3 regions of the Methylophilus sp. Leaf408 genome follow, and region 2 is predicted to be linked to each of the others. Evidence: predicted binding sites of a transcription regulator. Region 2 holds the regulator's gene; each other region holds the start of a gene.

The links. The regulator sigma-54, encoded in region 2, starts transcription at its own class of promoters, with help from an activator protein. The targets are predictions, from matches to a motif close to TGGCACNNTTCCTGCT.
Region 1: a site for sigma-54 is predicted at 4,318-4,333, ahead of msuE (FMN reductase). Genes of this name have one in related genera too.
Region 3: a site for sigma-54 is predicted at 2,177-2,192, ahead of LPA26_RS14240 (glycogen/starch/alpha-glucan phosphorylase). Genes of this name have one in related genera too.

The regions. Positions count from the first base shown of each region.
Region 1 covers NZ_CAKASK010000001.1:1,534,976-1,542,942, forward strand. Annotated here, with positions in the region: gene LPA26_RS07140 (branched-chain amino acid ABC transporter permease) at 1-510, opposite strand, end outside; gene LPA26_RS07145 (ABC transporter ATP-binding protein) at 544-1,320, opposite strand; gene LPA26_RS07150 (AMP-binding protein) at 1,334-2,497, opposite strand; gene sfnG (dimethylsulfone monooxygenase SfnG) at 2,522-3,610, opposite strand; gene msuE (FMN reductase) at 3,670-4,242, opposite strand; gene LPA26_RS07165 (SfnB family sulfur acquisition oxidoreductase) at 4,696-5,949, shown strand; gene LPA26_RS07170 (hypothetical protein) at 6,128-6,910, opposite strand; gene LPA26_RS07175 (hypothetical protein) at 6,966-7,532, opposite strand; gene LPA26_RS07180 (hypothetical protein) at 7,611-7,901, opposite strand; gene LPA26_RS07185 (hypothetical protein) at 7,914-7,967, opposite strand, start outside.
Region 2 covers NZ_CAKASK010000002.1:480,256-488,222, reverse strand. Annotated here, with positions in the region: gene LPA26_RS13255 (SPFH domain-containing protein) at 1-580, opposite strand, end outside; gene speD (adenosylmethionine decarboxylase) at 723-1,094, shown strand; gene gltA (citrate synthase) at 1,141-2,430, opposite strand; gene LPA26_RS13240 (anhydro-N-acetylmuramic acid kinase) at 2,601-3,728, opposite strand; gene tyrS (tyrosine--tRNA ligase) at 3,858-5,096, shown strand; gene LPA26_RS13230 (RNA polymerase factor sigma-54) at 5,160-6,707, opposite strand; gene lptB (LPS export ABC transporter ATP-binding protein) at 6,714-7,460, opposite strand; gene lptA (lipopolysaccharide transport periplasmic protein LptA) at 7,472-7,967, opposite strand, start outside.
Region 3 covers NZ_CAKASK010000003.1:121,034-129,000, reverse strand. Annotated here, with positions in the region: gene LPA26_RS14240 (glycogen/starch/alpha-glucan phosphorylase) at 1-2,116, opposite strand, end outside; gene LPA26_RS14235 (OmpP1/FadL family transporter) at 2,330-3,592, opposite strand; gene htpG (molecular chaperone HtpG) at 3,745-5,658, opposite strand; gene LPA26_RS14225 (hypothetical protein) at 5,915-6,547, shown strand; gene LPA26_RS14220 (hypothetical protein) at 6,795-7,493, opposite strand; gene LPA26_RS14215 (hypothetical protein) at 7,667-7,939, shown strand; gene ppx (exopolyphosphatase) at 7,958-7,967, shown strand, end outside.

The sequences.
Region 1 (7,967 bases), on a different contig from region 2:
CACCGCTCTCAGCGAGATACCAATGCGTGTTTTGTTAAACAAAAAGCCGAGCAAGGCGACTAAACCACCGGCAATGCCGGCAGCAAATAAATCAAACTGTGACAGCAGGATGCCGAATACCTCATAAGGCTCGTCATTGATACCGATGTCGAGCGCATGCACTTGTGCGCCCCATACAGCTTGCGCCAAGCCTTCAACGATATAGCTCAGGCCAAGCGTGGCCATAAACAGGGTGATAGGCGAACGATTCACCAGCTGCCGCAGCACCAGCACTTCTATCAACCAGGCCAGCACCGCCATGGTGATCAATGTAATTGCAAATGCACCCCAGAACGGAATACCGCGTTCAACCAGGCTGACGAAGGTCAATGCGGCAAACAGCACCATAGAGCCCTGCGCAAAATTAAACACGCCGGAGGCTTTGTAGATCAGCACAAAGCCAATGGCGACCAGCGAATACATCACCCCGGCCAGCAAACCGCCGGTAAACACTTCCAGAAAAAAATTCATTGTTTCGTCATCCTCTGCCAGCCTGGGCCAAATTTAGTGTTTAGTACCCAGGTAGGCGGCAAGCACTTCGGGGTTGACCCGCACTTCGTCCGGCGTGCCATCGCCAATTTTCTTGCCGTAATCCAGTACCACCACATGGTCGGAAAGTGACATCACGACGCCGATATCATGTTCGATCAACACGATGGTGGTGCCAAACTCCTGGCGGGTCTCTACGATAAAGCGGCTCATCTCTGCTTTCTCTTCGGCATTCATGCCGGCCATAGGCTCATCCAGCAATAGCAACTCGGGTTCTGCCGCCAGTGCACGCGCCAGTTCAACCCGTTTCTGCAAACCATAGGGTAAATTGCCGACGATGCTGTTTCGCCAGGGTTGCAGCTTGAGGAAAGCAATCACCTGCTCGGCCTTTTGCCGTTGCTGTTGGGCGTCAGCGGGTGCCCGCCCGACATTAAACACCTGCTCTATCCAGCTGCTTTTCACTTTGAGGTTAGTGCCGGTCAGCACGTTATCCAGCACTGACATGCCTTTGAACAAGGCAATATTCTGGAAAGTCCTCGCTACACCACGCCTGGCTGCCCATTGCGGATGCATGTTTTTCCTGGCATTACCCTTGTAAACAATTTGCCCTTCATCAGCCTGATAAACACCATTGATCACATTTAACAGTGAGCTTTTACCAGCGCCATTGGGGCCGATCAGGGCGCAGATTTCGCCTTTTTTGACTGAAAAACTGATGTTGGTGATGGCTTTCACCCCCTTAAAGGATAAGGAGATACCATCCAGGCGTAATAGCTGCGTTGCATCAGTCATATTGCTGCGCCTTTCATATTGCTGCTCTCAGATTTCTTAAACCGAAGTAATGTTCAGTGTGGCTGGGTGGGCGTGGAATCACTTGTAAAGGACTGGCCTGCCAGTCTGCTTCTTCCGGCCAGTCCCGTACCTGGATACCGATTGATTTAAAGAATTGCTCCGCTTCGGCTGATAAAGGCTCCCCAACCAATAGTGGCACGCGCGCATGCCGCAAACCCAGCACATCTTTTAAAGGCAGAATCACCAGCCAGTTTGCAATTGCCGCCAGCAGCGGCACGCGTTTCTGGTAGTGATGCAGCGCCCATTTAACTAATGTAAATTGCCAGCTGGCTGGAAGCGGCCAGCGTGATTGAACCAATGTATACAGCCTTTGATAGGTCGCTGCTGTGCCTGCGACCAGGGTCGGCCCCAGTTCGCGGCGATCAGTGTCCCGGGTGGACAGGTTCTCGGGGAAATTAAGCTTGAAACCGGCCAGCAACCAGGGTGAAAGCAGGTAGCGCGCATGGCCGCTGGCGGCAAAAGCACGCGCTGCCAGCGCTTCTTCTTTATCAGTCAGTAACTCATGAACCACCAGCTGACGGCCATTTTTCAACAACTCGGCGTGGCTGAGTTCACGGTATTCCAGTTGATAGGCATCGCCCAAACGGTAAAAACGGAAAGCAACACTTTCCGACGTCGCTACGGCGGCCAATGTGCCAGGCACAGCTTCACCCACCGAGATGATGTTCGTATAAGCATGAATGGCAGGATGGGTGTAAGCGGCCAGGCCGCGCGCATTCGCATAAATCAGCACTGAGACATCCGGCTTGGCGTCAAACACCTGGTCAACTTGCGCTTGCGCTTCAGCGAATACAAATTGTGGCCGCAAGGTATGCAACAGATCCAGCAACTGCGGTTGTGCATAGGCAGGGTCTAATGGTGCGGCGATACCTCCCAGCCAGTGTGCTGCCAGAGACAGCAACAAGGCTTCCGGCCTTGGCTCGCTGAGCAGGAACAGCGTATCGCCGCTGCCGAACCCTTGCTGCTTTAAAAATCGCGCTGCCAGCAGCACTTCGTTGTGTACTGCGTGCCAGGGTTGTTCATGCCAGATACCCAGTTTTTTATGGCGGATAGCGACCTGTGCAGGCCGCTTTTCAGCTTGCACAGCGAGCCAGTCGGGTAATGTATCAGCGGCCATCGTCTTTAGCTCTGTTAGTGTTGATCAGGCGGCCTTCGCCAGTTTCTTCGCTTCCAGATCACGCACCAGCGGCAATACTTTTTCACCAAAGTAAGCCACCTCTTCCTGAAAGTGCAGGAAGCCGGACAGGATCAGGTCAACGCCAACGGCTTTCAATTCAACAATACGTTCAGCAATCTGTTGCGGCGTACCGATCAGGTTGGTTTTAAAACCATCGTTGTATTGCACCAGATCTTCAAACGTCGATTTTGCCCAGTTGCCTTCTTTTTCCGGGCTGGCAGCACCAGCATTTTTCACTTCATGACCAAAGGCATTCACGGCCTCCGGGTTAGCCTTATCGATAATTTCTTTCAGCACAGCTCTGGCCTCTTCTTCAGTGTCGCGCGCAATCACGAAAGCATTCACGCCGACTTTGACGCTGTGATTATTGGCAGCAGCCTTGGCGCGGATATCATCCACCTGTGCCTTAATGCCTTCCACGGTATTGCCATTGGTGAAATACCAGTCAGACACGCTGGCGGCATTGTCACGCGCAGCACGCGAACTGCCACCCTGGAATATTTCCGGATGCGGCTGCTGCAATGGTTTTGGTTTTAATGTGTAGTTGCTAAAGCGGTAGAAGTCACCGCGGTAGGTAAAATTATCCTGGGTCCATATGCCTTTTAAGGCTTCGATAAATTCTTTTGAACGGCGATAGCGCTCATCATGGTCCAGCCAATGTTCACCAATCGCAGTAAACTCGCCGCGGAACCAGCCCGAAACGATATTGACTGCGACACGGCCTTCGGTGAGTAAATCAATTGTTGCCAGCTGCTTGGCAGCCAATACCGGATTCCAGGGACCTGGCAGAATCGCTGCAATCACTTTCAGTTTGGTGGTCGCCGCCAGCAAAGCATGTGAAAACGAGACTGACTCGTGCTGGAACTCAGCACCATAACCGGCAGTAAAGCGAATCTGGCTCAAGGCATATTCAAAACCCGCCTTTTCGGCAATTTGTGCCAGTTTACGGTTGTAATCGATATCCCAGCTGGTGCGCTGTTCGATATTACTGACCACCAGGCCACCACTAACGTTTGGTACCCAATATGCAAATTTAATGTTTTCTGTACTCATCACCCAATCTCCAAATCTGTTTTTCTCTAATACTGGTTTTCTCTAAATACTGGCCTGCGTCAAACCGCTTGCAGGCTGGCAGCCTTCACAAGTTCACGATGTGTTAATAGTGGCAATGCCCGCTCTATCGCCAGCTCAATCCGCGCTTTCACGGTTTCGCTTTTCACTTTGTAGTTTTCAAAGTCGCCCTCGGTGGCGTATACGCCAATAGGCAAGGTCAATGCCTGGAAAAAGCTGAATAGCGGCCTGAGCTCATGGTCGATAATCAGGGCATGGCGCTCACTGCCGCCGGTCGCTGCCAGCAATACCGGCACATCAATCAATGCTTCGTAATTGACCAGATCAAACAGGTGTTTGAACAAACCAGTGTAAGACGCGCGGTAAACCGGCGTCGCCACAATCAGCAGATCAGCGGTTTCAATCGCTTCAATATCTTTCTGCACTTTCGCAGGCAGCTGTTTAGGGTCAAATGAAGACACCAGGCTGCTGCCGATTTCGCTCAACTCAATAGAATGCAGTTCAATCGGGATATGCTGGCCCAGCTGCTGGGTCAAGGCTTCTACCAGGGCGGCAGTGCGTGAAGGTAATTTATAGCTGCCTGATACAGCAGTAACTTTTAATGGACGACTCATGTGTGGCTCCTAAACTTTGGTTGCCGGCGCCAATTTGATGTGTTCAATATCGGTGAGCCAGCTCCCTATAGATATAGCAGCAACCATGCCAGGAGTATTTTTTCATATATTTCAATGACTTATGAAAATTAAGCGCCATTTAACCATGTTGAAATTTAGCTATATATGCTGATGCACTGCTGATATAGCAGCAGCTAAAACAGAAATACAGCACCTGACTCACGCTTTACCAGCTAAAAACTGGCTATTAGGTGCTGATTAATCAGCACCCATTCAGCAGAAAGCTGTTTCTAAAGCGCTCAACGTAATCACGAAATTAAATAAAACATTTAAATTCAATTACTTATCTATTGGCATGCTAAATGCAATAGCTACACCGACGCGCAGCGCTATTTAACAACTAAATGACTGCGCTTTTAAATCTCCCTTATTTTTAGTTAGAAGGATTCAAATATGACTGCACATGCAAGCAACGTTGCGCATTTGCCCGAGAGCCTGAACCAGGCGCACGAACATCGCGGCAGGGATGCCGCCCATATTATTAAAAGTGATGCCGAAGCCATCGCGGTTGCACATCAGGTAGCCACTGAAATCGCCAAAGAGGCTTCAATCCGCGACAAGGAAAGACGCTTGCCGCGCAAAGAGCTGGATTTATTCTCCAGCAGCGGCTTGTGGGGCATTACCGTGCCTAAGGAATATGGCGGCGCAGGAGTTTCTAATAAAACCCTGGCAGAAGTGATTGCAATAGTGGCAGAAGCTGACCCCAGCATAGGCCAGATCCCGCAAAACCATTTGTATATGGTGGAAGGTTTGCGCCTGGATGGCACGGATTTCCAGAAGCGCTACTTTTTTGACCTGGTGCTGCAAGGCGTACGCTTTGGCAATGCCTTTTCTGAAGTCGGCACCAAAAGCGTCAATGATGTGAAAACCAGGCTGACACCCGCCAACAGCGGCTACTTCCTGAATGGCAAAAAATTCTATTCCTCAGGGGCATTGCTGGCGGATTGGGTACCGGTGGTGGCCAAAGACGAAAACGACAATACCGTGGTGGCGTTTGTCCCGGCTGGCGCTGAAGGCCTCACTATTATTGATGACTGGTCCAGCTTCGGCCAGCGCACTACTGCGAGCGGCACCACCATTCTGGACAATATTTTTGTGCCTAGCGAACACGTGGTACCACATCACCTGGCTTTTGACCGCCCTACCGCCATGGGCCCGGTGGCACAGATCATCCAGGCAGCGGTAGATACCGGCATCGCCCGTGCGGCATTTAAGGACACACTGCATTTCGTGCGTAATTACACCCGTCCATGGATAGACACCGAGCTGGAACACGGTTATGAAGATCCGCACACGATCAAGGATATCGGCGACCTGCAAATCCGTATCCATGCGACCGACGCTTTATTGGCCCGTGCCGGCGAGTATATTGATGAAGCGCAACGCAACCCGAACGAAGAAACCGTAGCGGAAGCTTCGATTGCAGTGGCTGAAGCCAAGGTGCTGAGTACTGAAACTGCCCTGCTGGCAGGTAGCAAGCTGTTCGAACTGGCAGGCACACGCTCTACCCTGGGCGAATACAATCTGGACAGGCACTGGCGCAATGCCCGCACGCATACGCTGCACGACCCTGTGCGCTGGAAATACCATGCGGTTGGCAATTACAGCCTGAACAAGGTGAAGCCACCACGTCACCCTTGGATTTAATCAAAGATACTAAAAAGCTGTATGAATAAACCCGCCAATTGGCGGGTTTATTCATAACTACATATACACTCGGATAAATAAACTACAAGCTCATACTTTAAGAAGTGATTAAATGCATAGCGTTTGAATTAAAGGACCTTCTTTAGCAGTTCCCGCTTGAACGATGGGCTAGAGGAAGTTACCAAAATTGCCACCACGGTTTAACGCGCTCTGATAGAACTTCAGTGTATTCGTTAACTGAAATTTTATTAGGGGTCTGTTTGACTTGAAGATTTTCAAGGGAGTCATCACCTAACTTACTTTCATCATGCTTAAAACCAGCATTTGCTTTTAATCTCTTCCGAACTGCACGAAGCACATTAGCTTTCGTGGTAGCTAGGGACCCATCGAAATCGAGAGCAAACTCCACAAACTTGATTGCTTCACGGTCTCCAATGCCACGAAGCGCTAAAAGTACGATTGCTCTTTTGATCTCAGTTTTTGCATGTGGATAAAGAGCGAACAAGAAATCTTGGATTGCCTTTGCTTGAGAATTTGTAACTGTTACAGGTTGTTTAAACGATAGCAGTGAATTAAATGCTTTTGCAACACGTAATGCTTCCACTTCGAACTTAGGTAAATCTGACAGGTACTTTTTAGAAAGCTCAAGTAGAAATGAAATTGACTCGTTAGTATGAATTTCTTCGATAAGTCCAATAATGTACGATATGTTTTCTTGCTCTTGCGCTAGTACGCGAAGACCTGAAAATTGCTCCTTTGCGTATGTACTCGCCACAGCCGCCCATTTAGCGAAGTGGTCAACTCTTGTACCATCTGGTTGTTGTGTAACCCAATTATGCGCAGGAGCTAATCGTGCAAGTTCCTGAGCCAGACCTGGCTGGTTCTCAACAGCGGCCTGTAATATATGCTCAACCTCAAGGGAGCCATTGCGTGCTTTTTTTCGGAGAGTTGTAATGTTCATGCGCTCTAACTTTTGAATTAAGGGACGCTGTTAGGCGTTCCGAATGTAAGATAGGTTAGACACCAATATGGGCCACATGCTCAATTGCATTTAGTGCTCCTTGTAAGAGCGCCTCTTCGCTTTGAAGTACCTTCCCCCACTCAGCCTCTAAGTCATGCGCTGCTTTATGAAGGTGAACAAAGTTGCGTACTTCATGCATTGCTTTCACATTTGCCCATATAGCGGCAACTTCGTTTCGAGGAGCTTTATTTACCTCCCAGGCACGAATAACATTGCCAAAAGTTCTACGGAGAGGGTTTTCATTGAGAGGGTAGCCTCGCGCTTCAGCAAGCGCTCTGAGGGCAGCTTCAACAATAGACGCAGCAATAAGTACTGCTGCTTTAACCGCACCAGCTCTAACAGACAGGCCCAACTCGTAAACGTAGGGCGGTTGAGAAATCTGACTAGCTTGAGTATGGCGAATATTGTTAAGCATAAACAAATGAAAGTTCAAATACTGCTCTTCTGCTGCGATAGCATATTGAACCTCTGGATTGCCAAGTCGTTGCCATTTGAAAACTGCGACCGGCTTCAACGATTGAATTGTAAAGGTCGGATTAATGAAGAAAAAGTCAGCGGCCATGAAGTTAGGGCCTATGTTGAAATTAACCGGCTCCGCACTTTTGCGGAGTATGGGTTTAATGTCTGGTTAGAGTCTATCTCAGAGTTGCGCAAAAACATAACTCATAGCCTTGTCATTACGCTTGTATTCTGGCCGGACGGAGAAGACGGTTTCGGTCAAGTAGAAAGAAAATGCTTCTCGAACTTTAAGAAATTTCCAGCCTACAATTTCTCCACTTTCGCTTCCACCAGCCGTTTGATAACAGCGAAGAATTTCATCGCCGTCTTTGTCGCGACCATAAGCGTGAGGTTCAACAAACCGCGAATAGCCGTGATAACGAAGTTCAAGAACTTTGGCTTGCTGTATCGCCTGCAACAATATTGAATTCATTATTTGTTCTACCTATGCAGGTTGTTCTGCTTTCGGGGGCTGAATGTTTCCAGCGAGGCGCCCTTC
Region 2 (7,967 bases):
TATCAGACAGTTTGCTTTGATTGGCAGCCATATCAATAAACGGTACTTGGCTGTTGGCAAACAGCTGGGTCAGTTCGGCAATCATCAAGTGACGCAGCTGACCATCCAGCTCATCAACCTTATACACCTCCCGGGTACCACAAACCTCTTTATAAAAAAGAGTGGTATCAGACAGGTGGTAGCTGTAGATGCCGAAAGCGCGCAGTCGGACCATGCCAAACTCCGGGTCGCGCAGTGTGATCGGATTCGATGTTCCCCATTTGCGGTCAAGCTGCAAACGCTTGCTGAAAAAAATCACATCAGATTTGAAGGGGGACTCAAATAACTTGTCCCAGTGCTTTAAATTGGTAAGCAGGGGCAGGTTTTGGGTATTCAACGTATGCAGGCCGGGATTAAAGCTGTCCGCAATGATGCCTTCATCTATGAATAGTGCACTTTGCGAATCGCGCACCGTAAGTCGTGCACCGTACTGAATTTCCATGTCCATCATTGGATAGCGGTAGGCCAGTACTCCGTCACTGTCTTCTGTCCACTGAATAACGTCAACAAACTGTTTCTTTACAAAGTCAAAAATACCCACGTAAGCTCCCTGCTGTTTTTATATGCTGTATCTTTTATATGCCTTACCTTGGCTTGGACGCGAATTCCTATACAATGCGAGGCGACCAATCATTGTTAATATACTTCAAATTTAGTGACTGCTGTGTTGCATAAGTTAGCATATGAAAAGATTACACTATAGTGGCCTGCATTTAATAGCCAATTTGCATAAAGTAGATCATGCGATCATGGCGATGACTGATTTAACTACATGCAAAAGCGTATGTGTAGATGCCGTTAGAAAAGCAGGGCTGACTATTGTCGGAGAGTGTTTTCATGACTTTGGTGATCAGCAGGGAGTTACCGGTGCTTTGGTGCTGGCTGAATCACATTTGGCAATACATACGTGGCCGGAGTCTGGCTATGTGACATTAGATGTGTTTGTATGTAATTACAAAGACGATAACTCAGAAAAAGCCAGGCAATTATTTGAATCGCTTATTGAAGCATTCGGCCCAGGAAAGGTGCAACGCTCTGAGTTGCAAAGAGAATAGAAAACGCCGGAATATTCCGGCGTTTTGTTTTTCAGCAATTCTGAAATCAGCGTTGATGCAGTGGCACAAATTCCCGGCGCGCTTCGCCCACATACAGCTGACGGGGACGCCCGATTTTTTGTTCCGGGTCTGCATTCATCTCGCACCACTGCGAAATCCAGCCAGCCGTACGTGCCAGCGCAAAAATGGCGGTGAACATGGAGTTTGGGATGCCCATGGCGCGCATGACGATACCACTGTAAAAATCGACATTCGGATACAGTTTGCGTGAAACGAAGTATTCGTCTTCCAATGCAATTTTCTCCAGCTCCATTGCCAGCTTGAACATAGGGTCATCCTGCAAACCCAGTTCATTCAGTACTTCATGGCAAGTCTTGCGCATGATGGAAGCACGTGGATCCATGTTGCGGTAGATACGGTGGCCAAACCCCATCAGGCGGAAGCTGTCGGTTTTATCTTTGGCGCGATTGATAAACTCCCCGATACGACTGATGTCACCCATTTCTTCCAGCATGTTCAGTGTGGCTTCGTTGGCGCCGCCGTGTGAAGGGCCCCACAGCGAGGCGATGCCGGCTGCGATACAGGCGAATGGATTGGCTCCACTGGAGCCGACCAGACGCACGGTAGACGTAGAAGCATTCTGTTCGTGATCTGCGTGCAGGATCAGGATACGTTCGAACGCGCGCGCTAGGATAGGGTTAGGCACGTATTCTTCACAGGGCGTGGCGAACATCATGTGCATGAAATTCTCGGCGTAACCCAGGTTGTTTTTCGGGTACATAAACGGTTGGCCGATATTGTATTTGTAGCTCCATGCTGCAATGGTCGGCACTTTTGCCAGCAAGCGCATTGCCGCGCGTTTGCGCGACTCCGGGTTGCTGACATCATTGTTGTCAGGGTAAAAAGCAGCCATCGCGCCGACGACGGCTATCATCACAGCCATCGGGTGAGCGTCGCGCCTGAAGCCGCGGAAGACATTACTCATCTGGTCGTGCAACATGCTGTTTTTGCGGATTGCGTTGACGAACTCTTCACTCTGGGCGGCATTTGGCAGCTCGCCATGTAACAGCAGGTGGGATATTTCCAGGAAGTCGCAATTTTCCGCCAGGGTTTCAATAGGGTAGCCGCGGTAATACAGCAAACCTTCTTCACCATCAATAAAGGTGATGCCAGAATCGCAAGCCGCCGTGGACATGAATCCCGGGTCATAAGTGAAAATGCCGTGTTTGCCCAGGCTGCGGATATCGATGACATCGGTACCTAGCGACCCTTTCAGGATCGGGAGTTCTATTGCGGGGGTGTCGTTATCAAAAGAAATGGTCGCTTTGGTTGCCATAACATACTCAAAATGGTGTAGACGGGTTAAGACTAAATTATACGCAATCAACTCTCCAAAATGCGCACTTGCGGGGAGATTGAAAGTGAAAACACGGAAAAAGCTGTCAAAACATGCACCAGAATTAACCGCTAGCATGGTGCAGTTGCACTGCTTGCGTGAAAAATCCGCTACGCGGAATAGATGGCGCCGAGCACTCGTGGGCCGCGTGCGCCAGTAACTGCCGGAAGGTTGCCACTCAAGCCATCGACACAGCATTGCGCCAGCCACGCAAACGCTACTGCCTCTACCCAATCCACCTCTACGCCAAGTTTGTCGGTTGGCTCAATGCAGCAGCCAATCAGTGCGGATAAGCGCTCTATCAATAGGCCGTTATGCGCACCGCCACCGCAGACATAGGCCTCGTCTATAGCCGGACAAAAGCGTTTGATGGCATCGGCAATACTAAGCGCTGTAAGCTCCAGCAAGGTTCGCGCGATATTTTCCGGGCGGTCATCAACCACGTTTAAATGTTGCGCCAGCCACTGTTGGTTAAACAAATCCCGTCCTGTACTTTTTGGTGCAGCCTGCGCCAGATAGGGTTCAGCCAGCATGGCTTCTAATAAAACACTATTTACCTGTCCGCTGGCAGACCAGGCGCCATTGGCGTCAAAGGACTGACCTGTGTGTTGTTGCGTCCATTGATCGAGCAACATATTGCCGGGGCCGGAATCGAATCCGGTCACTTGTCCATCCACCGGTAACCACGAGATATTGGCAATGCCGCCGATGTTGATAATAGCTCGGTTTTTAGTAAGGCTCGCAAACACCGCCTGGTGAAAGGCCGGTACCAAAGGTGCGCCCTGACCGCCTGCTGCAATATCCCGGCTGCGGAAATCACCTATTACTGTGATATTCGTCAGTTCTGCCAGCCGGGCATGGTTACCTATTTGTAAGGTATAAGCCTGGCCATCTGGCAGGTCTGGACAATGGCGTATGGTTTGTCCGTGGCAGCCAATCGCGGTAATTGCTGATGCCGGCAATTGGCTTTGCTGCAAAATTTTTAATACAGACTCTGCGTAGAGCTCGGCCAAACTATTTGCCATCAGTGCTGCATCATGCAGTTCATTGATGGCAGGTTGGTGCAACGCCAGCAATGCCCGTTTGATGACGGATGGGTATGGTACAAATGCCTGGTCAACTTGTTCAAAGCGATCACCGGTATGCGCGACCAATGCCGCATCAACACCGTCCAGGCTGGTGCCTGACATGATGCCAATAAAGTAACGCGTATCGGGGACTGCTGACTGTGAAATCATAGGCCCACATAGTAACATCGTCGCGGGATATGCCTACAGTAATGCACCAGATTACGTTAAAATAGCCGCTTTAATTTAAACCATGCTGTTAAGAAGTATCTTCGCTAACAGCGTGACAGAAATGTATTTATGACAGACTCAAAACCTTCAGCCGAGGCGATCAGCACGGAAATTTCCCCCGAGATTGCCAAAGCACTGGCTATTATCAAACGCGGTGCGGATGAATTGCTGATCGAGCAAGAATTGGTTGAAAAGCTCAAAACCGGTAAGCCACTGCGCATCAAGGCAGGTTTTGACCCAACCGCACCTGATCTTCATTTAGGCCATACGGTACTTATCAATAAATTGCGCCAGTTGCAGGATCTTGGTCACCAGATCTTATTCCTGATCGGTGACTTCACCGGCATGATAGGTGATCCCACTGGTAAAAGCACTACCCGCCCGCCGCTTACGGTAGAGCAGGTCAAAATCAATGCGGACACTTACTCAGAGCAAGTATTCAAAATCCTGGATCCGGCTAAGACTGAAATTGTGTTCAACTCCAAATGGTTGAGCGAGCTTGGTGCAGCTGGCATGATTAAACTGGCTGCCAGCCTTACTGTGGCGCGTATGTTGGAGCGTGATGATTTTTCCAAGCGTTTCAAAGGTAATCAGCCGATTGCGATTCACGAGTTTTTATACCCGTTGTTACAGGGCTACGATTCTGTCGCCTTGCAGTCCGATCTGGAGTTGGGCGGCACCGATCAAAAATTTAATTTGCTGATGGGCCGCGAGTTGCAGAAGCAGGCAGGAATGGCGCAGCAGTGTGTGCTGATGATGCCATTGCTGGAAGGTCTTGATGGCGTTAATAAAATGTCCAAATCGCTGGGCAACTATATTGGTATCAGCGAGGCACCCGAATTAATTTTTGCCAAAATCATGTCTGTCTCCGACACGCTGATGTGGCGCTATATTGATTTGCTGTCTTTTGCCTCATTGGAAACCATCGCCGAATGGAAGGCGCAAGTTGCCGGTGGCGAAAACCCGCGTAATATCAAGGTAGGTTTTGCGCAGGAAATCGTAGCCCGATTCCACGGTCAGGCAGCAGCAGAAAAAGCACTGGCAGATTTCCAGACGCGCGCCAAAGGTGGCATCCCTGATGATGTGCCGGAAGTGGAAGTGGCCATTGAAGGCGAGAGTATTGGTATCAGCCAGTTACTGAAACTGGCTGGCCTGGTAGAAAGCACCAGTGAAGCGATGCGTGCTATTCAACAAGGTGGCGTGAAACTGGATAGCGTAAAAGTGGAAGACAAAAATCAGCAATTGGAAAAAGGCGTGGTGGTGGCCCAAGTTGGCAAACGCAAGTTCGCCAAAATAACCATTAAGTAATAACTGCTTGAAAGTAAAAGGCCGCTTTTTAGCGGCTTTTTTCTGGAAGATAGAGATTACGTTTTAAAGTGACTTACGCAAATTGGCGGGTGGAATGCTCAATGATTCACGATATTTGGCAATGGTCCGGCGCGCTACCACAATGCCCTGTTGGGCCAGGGTGTCGGTAATCTGATTATCTGATAATGGTTTTTTGACGTTTTCTTCTGCAACCATTTGTTTGATCAGTGCGCGGATCGCCGTCGCCGAGCAGGAGCCGCCAGCATCTGTGGCAACCGAGCTGCCGAAGAAGTATTTCAGTTCATAAACACCACGTGGTGTGAGCATATACTTATGCGTAGTCACCCTGGAAATGGTGCTTTCGTGCAATTCGAGTTCTTCAGCAATCTCACGTAATACCAGCGGGCGCATGGCAATGTCACCGTGCTCAAAAAAGTTGCGCTGCCTATCCACAATTGCTTGCGATACGCGCAATATGGTCGAGAAGCGTTGCTGGATATTCTTGATCATCCATTTGGCTTCCTGCATCTGGCTTTGCAGATACTGGCCGGAACTCTCACGATTACGTTTAAGGATGTCGGCATACATCTGGTTGATGCGCAATTTAGGGATCACGCCGTCATTCAGGGTTGCCACCCAGATGCCTTTGATTTTTTTGACCACCACATCATGCTGGATAAAATGATCGTGGCTGAAATTGGAAAATTCGCTACCCGGCCTCGGGTTTTGCTGGCGGATTAGTTGTTGCGCGCCTTTGAGTGAGGCTTCATCGCAACTCAATTGTTTGCGCAGCTTCACAAAATCTTTATTGGCAAGTAGTGCCAGGTGATCTTTGACCAGCGCGATGGCGGTTTTCAGGTAGGGCGTATCCGCAGGCAAGGCATTAAGTTGCAATAACAGGCACTCACGCAAATCGCGTGCGCCTATGCCGATCGGGTCGAGATTCTGGATCAGCTTGAGTGCGGTTTCCAGTTCGAGCAAGTCAACCTCAAGTTCCAGCGGCAGGTTTTCAACAACCTCCTGCAGATCCTGTTCGAGATAGCCGTCATCATTAATGCTGTCGAGCAGCAGTTTAACCAGGCTCATATCGCGGTGTGATAAATGCGCCAGCTGAATCTGGTCTATGAGGTGCTCACGCAAGCTGATGCTGCTGGCATCCTGGCGGGAGAAATCGCCGTCTTCATCGTCATTATTGTTGCGGCCTGCCTCGTCCCAATTGCTGGTACTGCCAAATTCGCCATAATCATCTTCAAATTCCGGCGGTGTGAATTCTTCATTAAGGTTGGGTAATTCGCCTTCATTACCGCTAAGGTCATCCCGTAATTCTTCACGCAAAGTATCGGCTGGCGAAGAGATATCCTGCTGAATGGCTACGTCAAATGAACTGGCATCTTCCACTTCAGCCTGAGCCTGCAACGGTGCATCGGGCGTGTTATCTTCAAACTCGCCTTCTTCATTGTCAGCCATTTCCAGTAAAGGATTTTCCTGCAAGATGGCTTCCAGCTCCTGGTTAAGTTCCAGCGTCGACAATTGCAACAGACGGATAGACTGCTGCAACTGTGGCGTAAGAGCCAGGTTTTGCGACATGCGTAATTGCAGGTTTTGCTTCATAACAAATTACAGCCTAAAGTTTTTGCCCAGATATACTTCACGTACACCTTCGTTCTGGATGATTTCATCCGGCGTACCCGCGGCAAAGATGGCGCCTTCATTCACGATATAAGCGCGGTCGCATATATCCAGCGTTTCACGCACGTTATGATCTGTGATTAAAATGCCTATATTCTGGCTGCTGAGGTAACGGATAATTTTCTGGATCTCGATCACCGCAATCGGGTCAATCCCGGCAAATGGCTCATCCAGCAGAATAAATTTCGGGTCAGTTGCCAGGCAACGCGCGATTTCAACCCGGCGGCGCTCACCCCCTGACAAACTGACAGCCTGGCTATTGCGGATATGTTGGATATGTAGCTGATCCAGCAATGATTCCAGTTTGGCTTCACGTTGTTCAGAGGTATAAGGACGGGTTTCCAGTATCGACAGAATATTATCGGTCACAGACATCTTGCGAAAAATGGAGGCTTCCTGCGGCAGGTAGGCCAGACCCATACGCGCACGCTCATGCATGGGGGCGTGGCTAACATCGGTGCCATCCAGGGTGATACGGCCGTCATCCAATGCCACCAGGCCAACAATCATGTAGAAGCTAGTGGTTTTGCCTGCACCATTCGGACCCAGTAATCCGATCACTTCACCACTATGCAAATCAAGCGTGGTGTTTCTGACGACGGTACGGCCCTGATAGGTTTTTTTTAAATGGCTGACGCACAAATGGCTGTTGTCTGGAGAAACGGTTGTTTGCATATTGCCAGTCTTTACTGTGATTCTTTCTTGGATCCGTTTTCAGGTGCATCGGGTACCGGTTCAGTCCTTAATTGCAACGAGCGATTCATCCGTAACCCTTGTTGGGTATTAGATTTGTTATCTAACACTGGTGGGGTTGTTTTGTTTTTTGGCTGTATGGTAGCTTTCACGCGGCTGTTGGCGGTGCCATTCGGGTTTGCTTTAGTGCCACCGATCACTTCTGCATATTCGGCATTGGCGTCATAACTGATGTAATCACCCGTCACTACGTCTTCTCCACGTTTGACCCAGGCATTGGTATACAGTTGCACTTTATCCATGCGGGCATTGTATTCAATGCGCTGACCACTGCCTTGCATCCACTCATTTTTGCCGGTGCGTTTCTGTTTGAACGTGGTTGGCGTGCTAGGAGTGCCGGTACAAGTGCTATGCTGGAAGCCATCCTGGTCTTCACGTACTATCATCTTGTCGGCCTTGATTTGCAAAGTACCTTGGTTCAGGATCACA
Region 3 (7,967 bases), on a different contig from region 2:
CGTCACCCACTTCTTCCTTGATTTCGACATTAGCTCCATCCAGCGTACCTATGGTCAGCGCGCCGTTCAGTGCCATTTTCATATTACCGGTGCCGCTGGCTTCAGTACCTGCGGTGGAAATCTGTTCGGATAAGTCCGCGCCAGGGAATAGGATTTCAGCAGCACTTACTTCATAGTTAGGATAGAAGACGACTTTTAGCTGATCGCCCACTGCCGGGTCATTATTGATAATTGTCGCCACATCATTAATCAACCGGATGATCTGCTTGGCTAGCCAGTAGCCAGGCGCGGCTTTACCGGCAAAAATCACCACGCGCGGCGTCTGGTTGTGTGCCTGGCCATTGCGAATGCGATTATACAAAGTGATGACATGCAGCACATTCAATAACTGACGTTTGTATTCATGAATACGCTTGATCTGCACGTCAAATATCGCCTGCGGATTAATGGCAACGCCGGTTTTCTGCAATATTTTGTATGCCAGCCTTTGCTTATTGGCGGCTTTGACTTCTCGGAAAGCTTTTCTGAAAGCGGCATCATCTGCCAAAGGCTCAATTTTTTTAATCAGGCTAAGGTCTTTCTGGAAACCGGTACCTATATGCTTGATTAACAGTTCAGTCAGCAAAGGATTACATTGGTTGAGCCAGCGGCGCGGCGTAATGCCGTTGGTCACATTGGTAAATTTGCCAGGATAGATTCTATTGAAATCGGCAAACAAGGTGGTTTTCAATAACTCGCTATGTAACGCGGCGACCCCGTTTACAGTGTGACTACCGACTACAGCCAAATGCGCCATGCGTACACGGCGGCCATTACCCTCATCAATAATAGAAACACGGCTCAGCAAATCACTGTCGCCAGGGAAATGCTGGTTCACCATTTGCAGGAAGCGATGGTTGATTTCGTAAATGATTTCCAGGTGACGTGGCAACAGTGATGAAAACAAATCCACTGACCAGGTTTCCAGTGCTTCCGGCATCAGGGTATGGTTGGTGTAGGCGAAGATCTGAGTGACCAGATTCCATGCTTTTTCCCATGGCAGATGATAAAGATCTATCAGTTGATACATCATTTCAGCGACGGCAATCGCAGGATGTGTATCGTTTAACTGGATAGCGACCTTTTGCGGCAAGGTTTCCCAATCGGGATTGTGCGTGATAAACCGGTGCAGGATATCTTGCGTAGAGGCCGATACAAAAAAGTATTGCTGTTTTAAACGTAATTCTTTACCAGATTCAGACGCATCATTCGGATATAGAACCTGGGAAATGGTCTCCGCCCCATGACGGCCTTCCACAGATTTATCGTAGTTACCCTGATTAAATGATGTCAGGTCAAACTCTTTAGCGGCTTTGGCAGACCACAAGCGCAGGTTATTGACCGTTTGCGTGCCATAACCCGGTACTGGGACATCATAAGGCATGGCCACTACGCTGGCGGTGTCTATCCAGTGGCGCTCATTACCCCGCTCTGTATGCACCTGCACTACACGACCATAAAATTTCACTTCGCAAGTATGCTCAGGACGCTGAACCTCCCAGATGTTCTGGTAGCGCAACCAGTTGTCAGGGTTTTCCACCTGCTGGCCGCCTTCGATACTTTGCCTGAACATGCCATAGTCATAACGGATGCCGTAACCGGTGGCGGGGATATCCATGGTTGCCATTGAATCGACAAAACAAGCAGCCAGTCTGCCCAAGCCGCCATTACCCAGTGCAGCATCCGGTTCCATCTCGGCCACGCCTTCCATTTGCTGGCCGATTTCCTGCAAACCTTCGCTTAATTCCGGTGCAACGCCCAGATTCAGTGCCGCATTAGAGAGCATGCGGCCGATCAGAAACTCTAGTGAAAGATAATAAACACGTTTGGTATTCGCATCTCTATAGGCATCGCGGGTTGTCACCCAGCGGCTCATCAGGTGATCACGTACAGTAAAGGCGGCAGTTTGATACCAGTCACGGGTCGTAGCCCAGGAGTCAGATTTACCCAGGGAAAAGGTCAGGTGGTTGCGTAATGCTTGTGGAATCGGTAATTGTTCATTCAAAAATTGTTCAGCGTTATGGATAGTTTCTTTTTTATCAGTCTTGCTACGTGTGGATTTGGCATTGGTGGCCATGCATCTTCCCCTAGAATATTCAATAACGGATGTGACTGTGAAGATTGTCTACATTTAAAAAGCAAAAAACAAGCCTGTCAGCGGCTGTTACGCTATATGACAAAAAGCCACGGCGAAAGGTGCCATGGCTTTTATTATAAATTACTATAAATGTAATTTTGATGACTATCGTACTTACGCTAGTTTTGTCATACAAAAATCAAAGACTCACTCCTAAAGCGACCAACCGTAAGCAACCCCTAGAGAGTTCTGGTTCATGCGGACGTCCGCTTCTCCACCGCCAAATGGCACGGCAGGGATAGCGTTATTGCCGCGCAGTTTATTTTCAAAAGCATGTGCGAAAAAGAAAGAAAGCTCGGACTTATTCGGCAAGGTATAGGTGGCTCCTAAAGTAAGGTGATCCTGAACCACGGCTGGCGCAAGAATATTAAACAAGGTTTCGCTACTGCGCACCGGTTGTGAACTGTGGTTGTAGCCTGCGCGTAATGTCAACGAGTCACTGTAGGCATACTGCGCACCCAGCTTAAGAACTGTCACATCCCGCCAGCCAAAACCAGGGCCGCTGGATGAGCCTAATCGTGAAGCAAGGTTACTCAGTGACAAATTACCGATTGCATTCACATCAGAATATAAGATTCTCTGCGCATCTGCTGCCAGTGTCAGTGCAGGCGTGGTTTTGATGGCAATCCCAATACCGTAGTTTGCAGGGATATCAATATCACCACCTTCCGCAAACAAGCCTTTATATTTGTCAAACTTGCTGGCATAGGTTTTTGTTTGATAAGTGGCACCTAAAGTCACCGCATCACTTACTTGCCCAACCCAGCCGAACCGCAAGCCGGCGCCGTAAGAGTTGTCATGTCCGTTATTGGTGACATTGCCCGGCGAGGTGCTTGAAAGCGCATTATCAAAGTTCTGTAAGCCCTTCGCCTCAAACCGCTGGTAAGCCAGATTCAGGGACACCCCTAATACATGTTGCTCATTGATGCGCCAGGTCGCGGTTGGTGCAACGACCACTTGCAAGTAATCAATCCCGGTGCGGCTACCTGTGTTATTGAAATAAGGGATACCATCTTTATAGTCGGTATTCATGCCGCCATTACCATAGACGCTCACGCCCAGCGTGGTGCGTTCATTAATCACCCGGTTATAACCAAACTCCGGGATAAAAAAATGCTCGGTATCGTTACCATCGTAACGTCCATCCAGCGCGCCGCTACCACCGGCGGTGTTGGACAGACGGACATCGCGGTCAGGTTTAAACCAGGTAACCCCAAAATCAATACGGTCACCGACGATGCCTAAGCCTGCAGGGTTTGTTGCCGCTGCCAGCGCATCTTGCGGCAGCGCAATACCGACACCACCCAATCCCAGGCCCTTTACTCCATAGCCATGGGCAAAATAACCATCAGTCGCATATACATGCCCTGCCATAATGGAAAGTAGCCATGGTAATAATTTAACGGTGTTACGCATTTCAGCCCCTTAGCGATAGTTGAGGCTTATTAATCTACCAATCTTATTAAATAGCTAAAAATAATTTGGAATTATATTGTTATAACTTTAAAAAATATAAAGCCCGCATCTGCGGGCTTTATATCTGACGCTGATTCGGACTGACCGAATGATTACAGAATCAGGCTGTTCATACGTTTCACAAAACTGGCAGGGTCTTCCAGCTGACCACCTTCTGCCAGCAATGCCTGATCAAACAACACATGTGCGTAATCGACAAAACGGGCATCATCGGTTTCTGCTTTCAGTTTTTCCACCAACCGATGCGCGGGGTTCACTTCCAGGATAGGCTTGCTTTCAGGCGCCTGCTGGCCGGCTGCTTTCAAGATACGTGCAAGGTTACCCGAAAGATCATGCTCGCCTGCAACCAGGCAGGCTGGTGAATCTGTCAGGCGATGCGTCACTTTGACTTCTTTCACTGCTTCACCAAGCGCGGTCTTGATGCGCTCCACCAGGACTTTGGCATTTTCCTCCACCTGTTTCTGCGCTTCCTTGTCTGCTTCATCTTCCAACTTGCCGAGGTCCAGATCACCTTTGGCAATCGATTGCAGTTTTTTGCCTTCAAACTCTGTTAGGCTACCAAGCAACCATTCATCTACCTTGTCTGACATCAGTAATACTTCAATGCCTTTTTTGCGGAAGATTTCCAAATGCGGCGAATTCTTCGCGGCAGCAAAAGTATCGGCTGTGATGTAATAAATCGCTTCCTGCTCAGGCTTCATACGGCCGATGTAATCTTTCAGTGATACATTCTGTACTTCGTTATCCGCATGGGTGGAAGCAAAACGCAGCAGACCGGCAATTTTTTCTTTATTGGCAAAATCTTCGCCAGGACCTTCTTTCAATACGCGGCCAAACTCACTCCAGAACTTGCTGTAATCTTCAGGCTTGTTTTCCGCCAGGTCTTCCAGCAAGCTCAACACTTTTTTCACTGAGCCATTTTTAATCGCTTCCACATCACGGCTGTCCTGCAGGATTTCACGCGATACATTTAATGGCAGATCGGCAGAGTCAATCACCCCGCGCACAAACCGCAGGTATTGCGGCATCAGCTTTTCGGCATCTTCCATGATGAATACGCGTTTCACATACAGCTTGATGCCTTGGCGACGCTCGCGGTCATACAAATCAAACGGCGCCTTGCCCGGAACGTACAACAGAGAGATATATTCCTGCTTGCCTTCTACACGGCTGTGGGTATAGGCCAGCGGGCTCTCATAATCATGAGAAACGTGTTTGTAAAACTCGTTGTATTCCTCCTCAGTGATGTCACTCTTGCTGCGCGCCCACAAAGCAGATGCCTTGTTAATCGTTTCATCCTCATCAGTTGTCACCATCTGACCGCCTTCGCCATTCTCGCCATCTTTCCATTCGGATTTTTTCATCACGATAGGCAAGGTGATATGGTCAGAATATTTGCGGATGATGGTTTTCAGTTTCCAGTCATTCAGGAACTCGTCTTCGCCTTCACGCAGGTGCAGGATAACCTCGGTACCGCGCCCGGCTTTTTCCGTTGTTTCAATCGTGAAATCGCCTTCACCGCCTGATTCCCATTTGATGGCTTCCGTCTCGCCGGCGCGGCGTGTAATCAGTGTGACTTTGTCAGCAATGATAAAACTGGAATAGAAACCGACACCAAACTGGCCAATCAGGTTGGCGTCCTTGGCCTGGTCGCCGGTCAGGTTCTGGAAGAATTCCTTGGTGCCGGATTTGGCAATGGTACCGATGTTATTAATCACTTCTTCGCGGCGCATACCAATACCATTGTCAGAAATGGTCAGGGTGCGTGCGTCTTTATCAAAAGAGACATTGATCTTCAACTCACTGTCATTTTCGTACAGGCTGCCATTCGAGATTGCCTCAAAGCGCAATTTATCTGCTGCATCAGAGGCATTAGAAATTAATTCACGCAATACGATTTCTTTGTTGCTATACAGTGAATGAATCATCAACTGCAGTAATTGTTTGACCTCGGCCTGAAAGCCCATGGTTTGTTTAGATGGCGATTCTGCTGTCGCTGTCGTCATAACGATTTCTCCAAATAACAGGGTTACACGAAAATTTTGTGATTAGATGGGGAAAAGAAAACCGTTTTTCAAGAGGGGATAATGACGGATGAATTAAATCAGAGATCCAACCCACGATTACAACATAGATTTACTCTCACCATTCAGTGGCTAAAAAGACAGTTCATGATGTTGCTTGCCTATTTAAAGCGTTTTTCTCAGCACGCTTCTTGCTAGCTTTTTATTCAAAAGGCTTTGTAAATAGAAGGAGTGGATCATGAATATTTTTCACACTTTAATCGAGCAAATGCAGGTCATGCAATTGCCCTTAACCGCAGTAACACTCACTGCGGTGCCGCGTGCGGATACCCCGCTGTTGCTGATGTTACATTGGCACGGCTTCCGCAAACAGCCGATGGAGGCTTTGCCCCTGCTCAAACCAATGCTGCAACCGGTGCCAGGCTCGGCCTTGCAGATCAATGATCGCTGGCGTCAGCCGGAAGTGGTAGAAGAAGCGGTGCTGGATGCTGCATGGCAATTGGGCGCCTGGGATGTGCAGCGCGAAGAACACCGTGCATGCACTTATATTGGTGCAAGTGACCAGGAAGCTTTGGCCTGCAAGCAGGCATTTGGCAAATATGATGAAGAACTTGAAGAAGATTTACTGATAAGTGAAGCGCCAGATCGCGATGAAATGTTGCAACTTGGTGCCAAAGTTGGGTATATCCGATGGCAGTTCAGGCCGGTGAATGGTGGGGTTTGGCAATCGACGGCAGAGGATGACACATTGCTGGAAGATGGCAGCAGGATTCCGCCGTGCCCGATCAGACCGTTGGCGTTGAAGGGTGGGAAGATGAGCAGGACTGCTTTTAGACTAGGGCAGATTAACCGGATTATTCTTTTGAAATAGTTTTATTGAGATAGTGTCGAGAAAAAGGATTGTGAACTTATGTGGCATTTTATTTCGCCGCTAGGCGAGTGGCTTTCCTTTGCTTGCCCAAAGCAAAGAAAAGTAACTCGCTGAGAAGTGAAAAGGAATGGTAATTATCTGAAGAAATACTGACTTGAATTTAAGAGTAAAGCGACTATTTCCAAACTAAACATAACTCTTTCCTGGATTCTGACCTCTGCCAGAATGACGACCTAAAAATAAATGCCTATGGTGTCCATCTCAATCCAATCGACAACCACTGACTCTCACTATCCCCATTCACCTGCTGCCCAATCGTTCCATCAATCTGGAACACCTCCGGCACCAGCGAATACCTTACCCCCAACTGATAAAACGGATTCTGCGAATTGTCACCAAACACTTCCGCAATGCCTTTAAATGCGCCACCCAGCTTAAACTCTGCTCCCAAGCCCATGCTGGCTTTAAGTTCTGAAGCCTGCTTGTCACGCAACATCCCCATATTCAGGTGCACGATCACATCATCATCGTGCAGCGAAAAAGATACCGGCACATAAAAATAAGTATTACCCAGTTGATTGGGCCCAGGCTGGATATCTGTGTGCTTGACATGGCCTGCCGCAAATCCTGCACCCCAGCCATTAGTCTCTAGTGGTTTGAATAAGGTTTTGAATTGTATTATCCAGTCTTCGGTGCGGTAGTTTTCATCCTGATTACGATAAACGCCGCCACCAAAAGTGATTTCTAAGTTTTCGCCCAGGTTACATGCTGGTAACGCCCATGCTTCACGCCCTCCTTCATAGGAACGCATCCAGGTTTCAAGTTGGCAGCTATGGGCATTGGTCAGGCGCGCGTCATCGGTGACTAGAGGGCGTGCAGCATAAACACTGTGCGAAAAACACAGCGCTAATATCAGGCTTATACAGATGAGGACAGATTTATGCATTTTTTGTTTTTATTTTATTTTCAAGCCGTGACAGTTTGATGAAACCGCCTTTTTTCATGCATGTGTTTTCATATTCGTTATGCGTCATATTAGTTTCACTGGCCTATGCCAATATAACGATTTATACTGTTTGCAAGACTTGTCTACCGAGACAAATCATGACGGAGGCAATGATGGCGAATATTGAGGTGACCGAAACCAGTCCACACTCTTTTTCAGTGACCGTTCATGGGGCACAAGTTACTACACATCAAGTCAGCGTTAAACCCGATTATGCAAAACAGCTATTAAGCACGCCGAATACTATCACCGAACTGGTAGCGGCTTCGTTCAATTTTTTACTCGACCGCGAATCGAATACCAGTATTTTGAGAAGTTTTGATTTAAGTGTGATTGAACGTTATTTTCCTGAGTATCCCAAGGTCATTTCCCGTTATCTAAAGTAATTTCTTCAGTGGTATCGCATGCTAAACA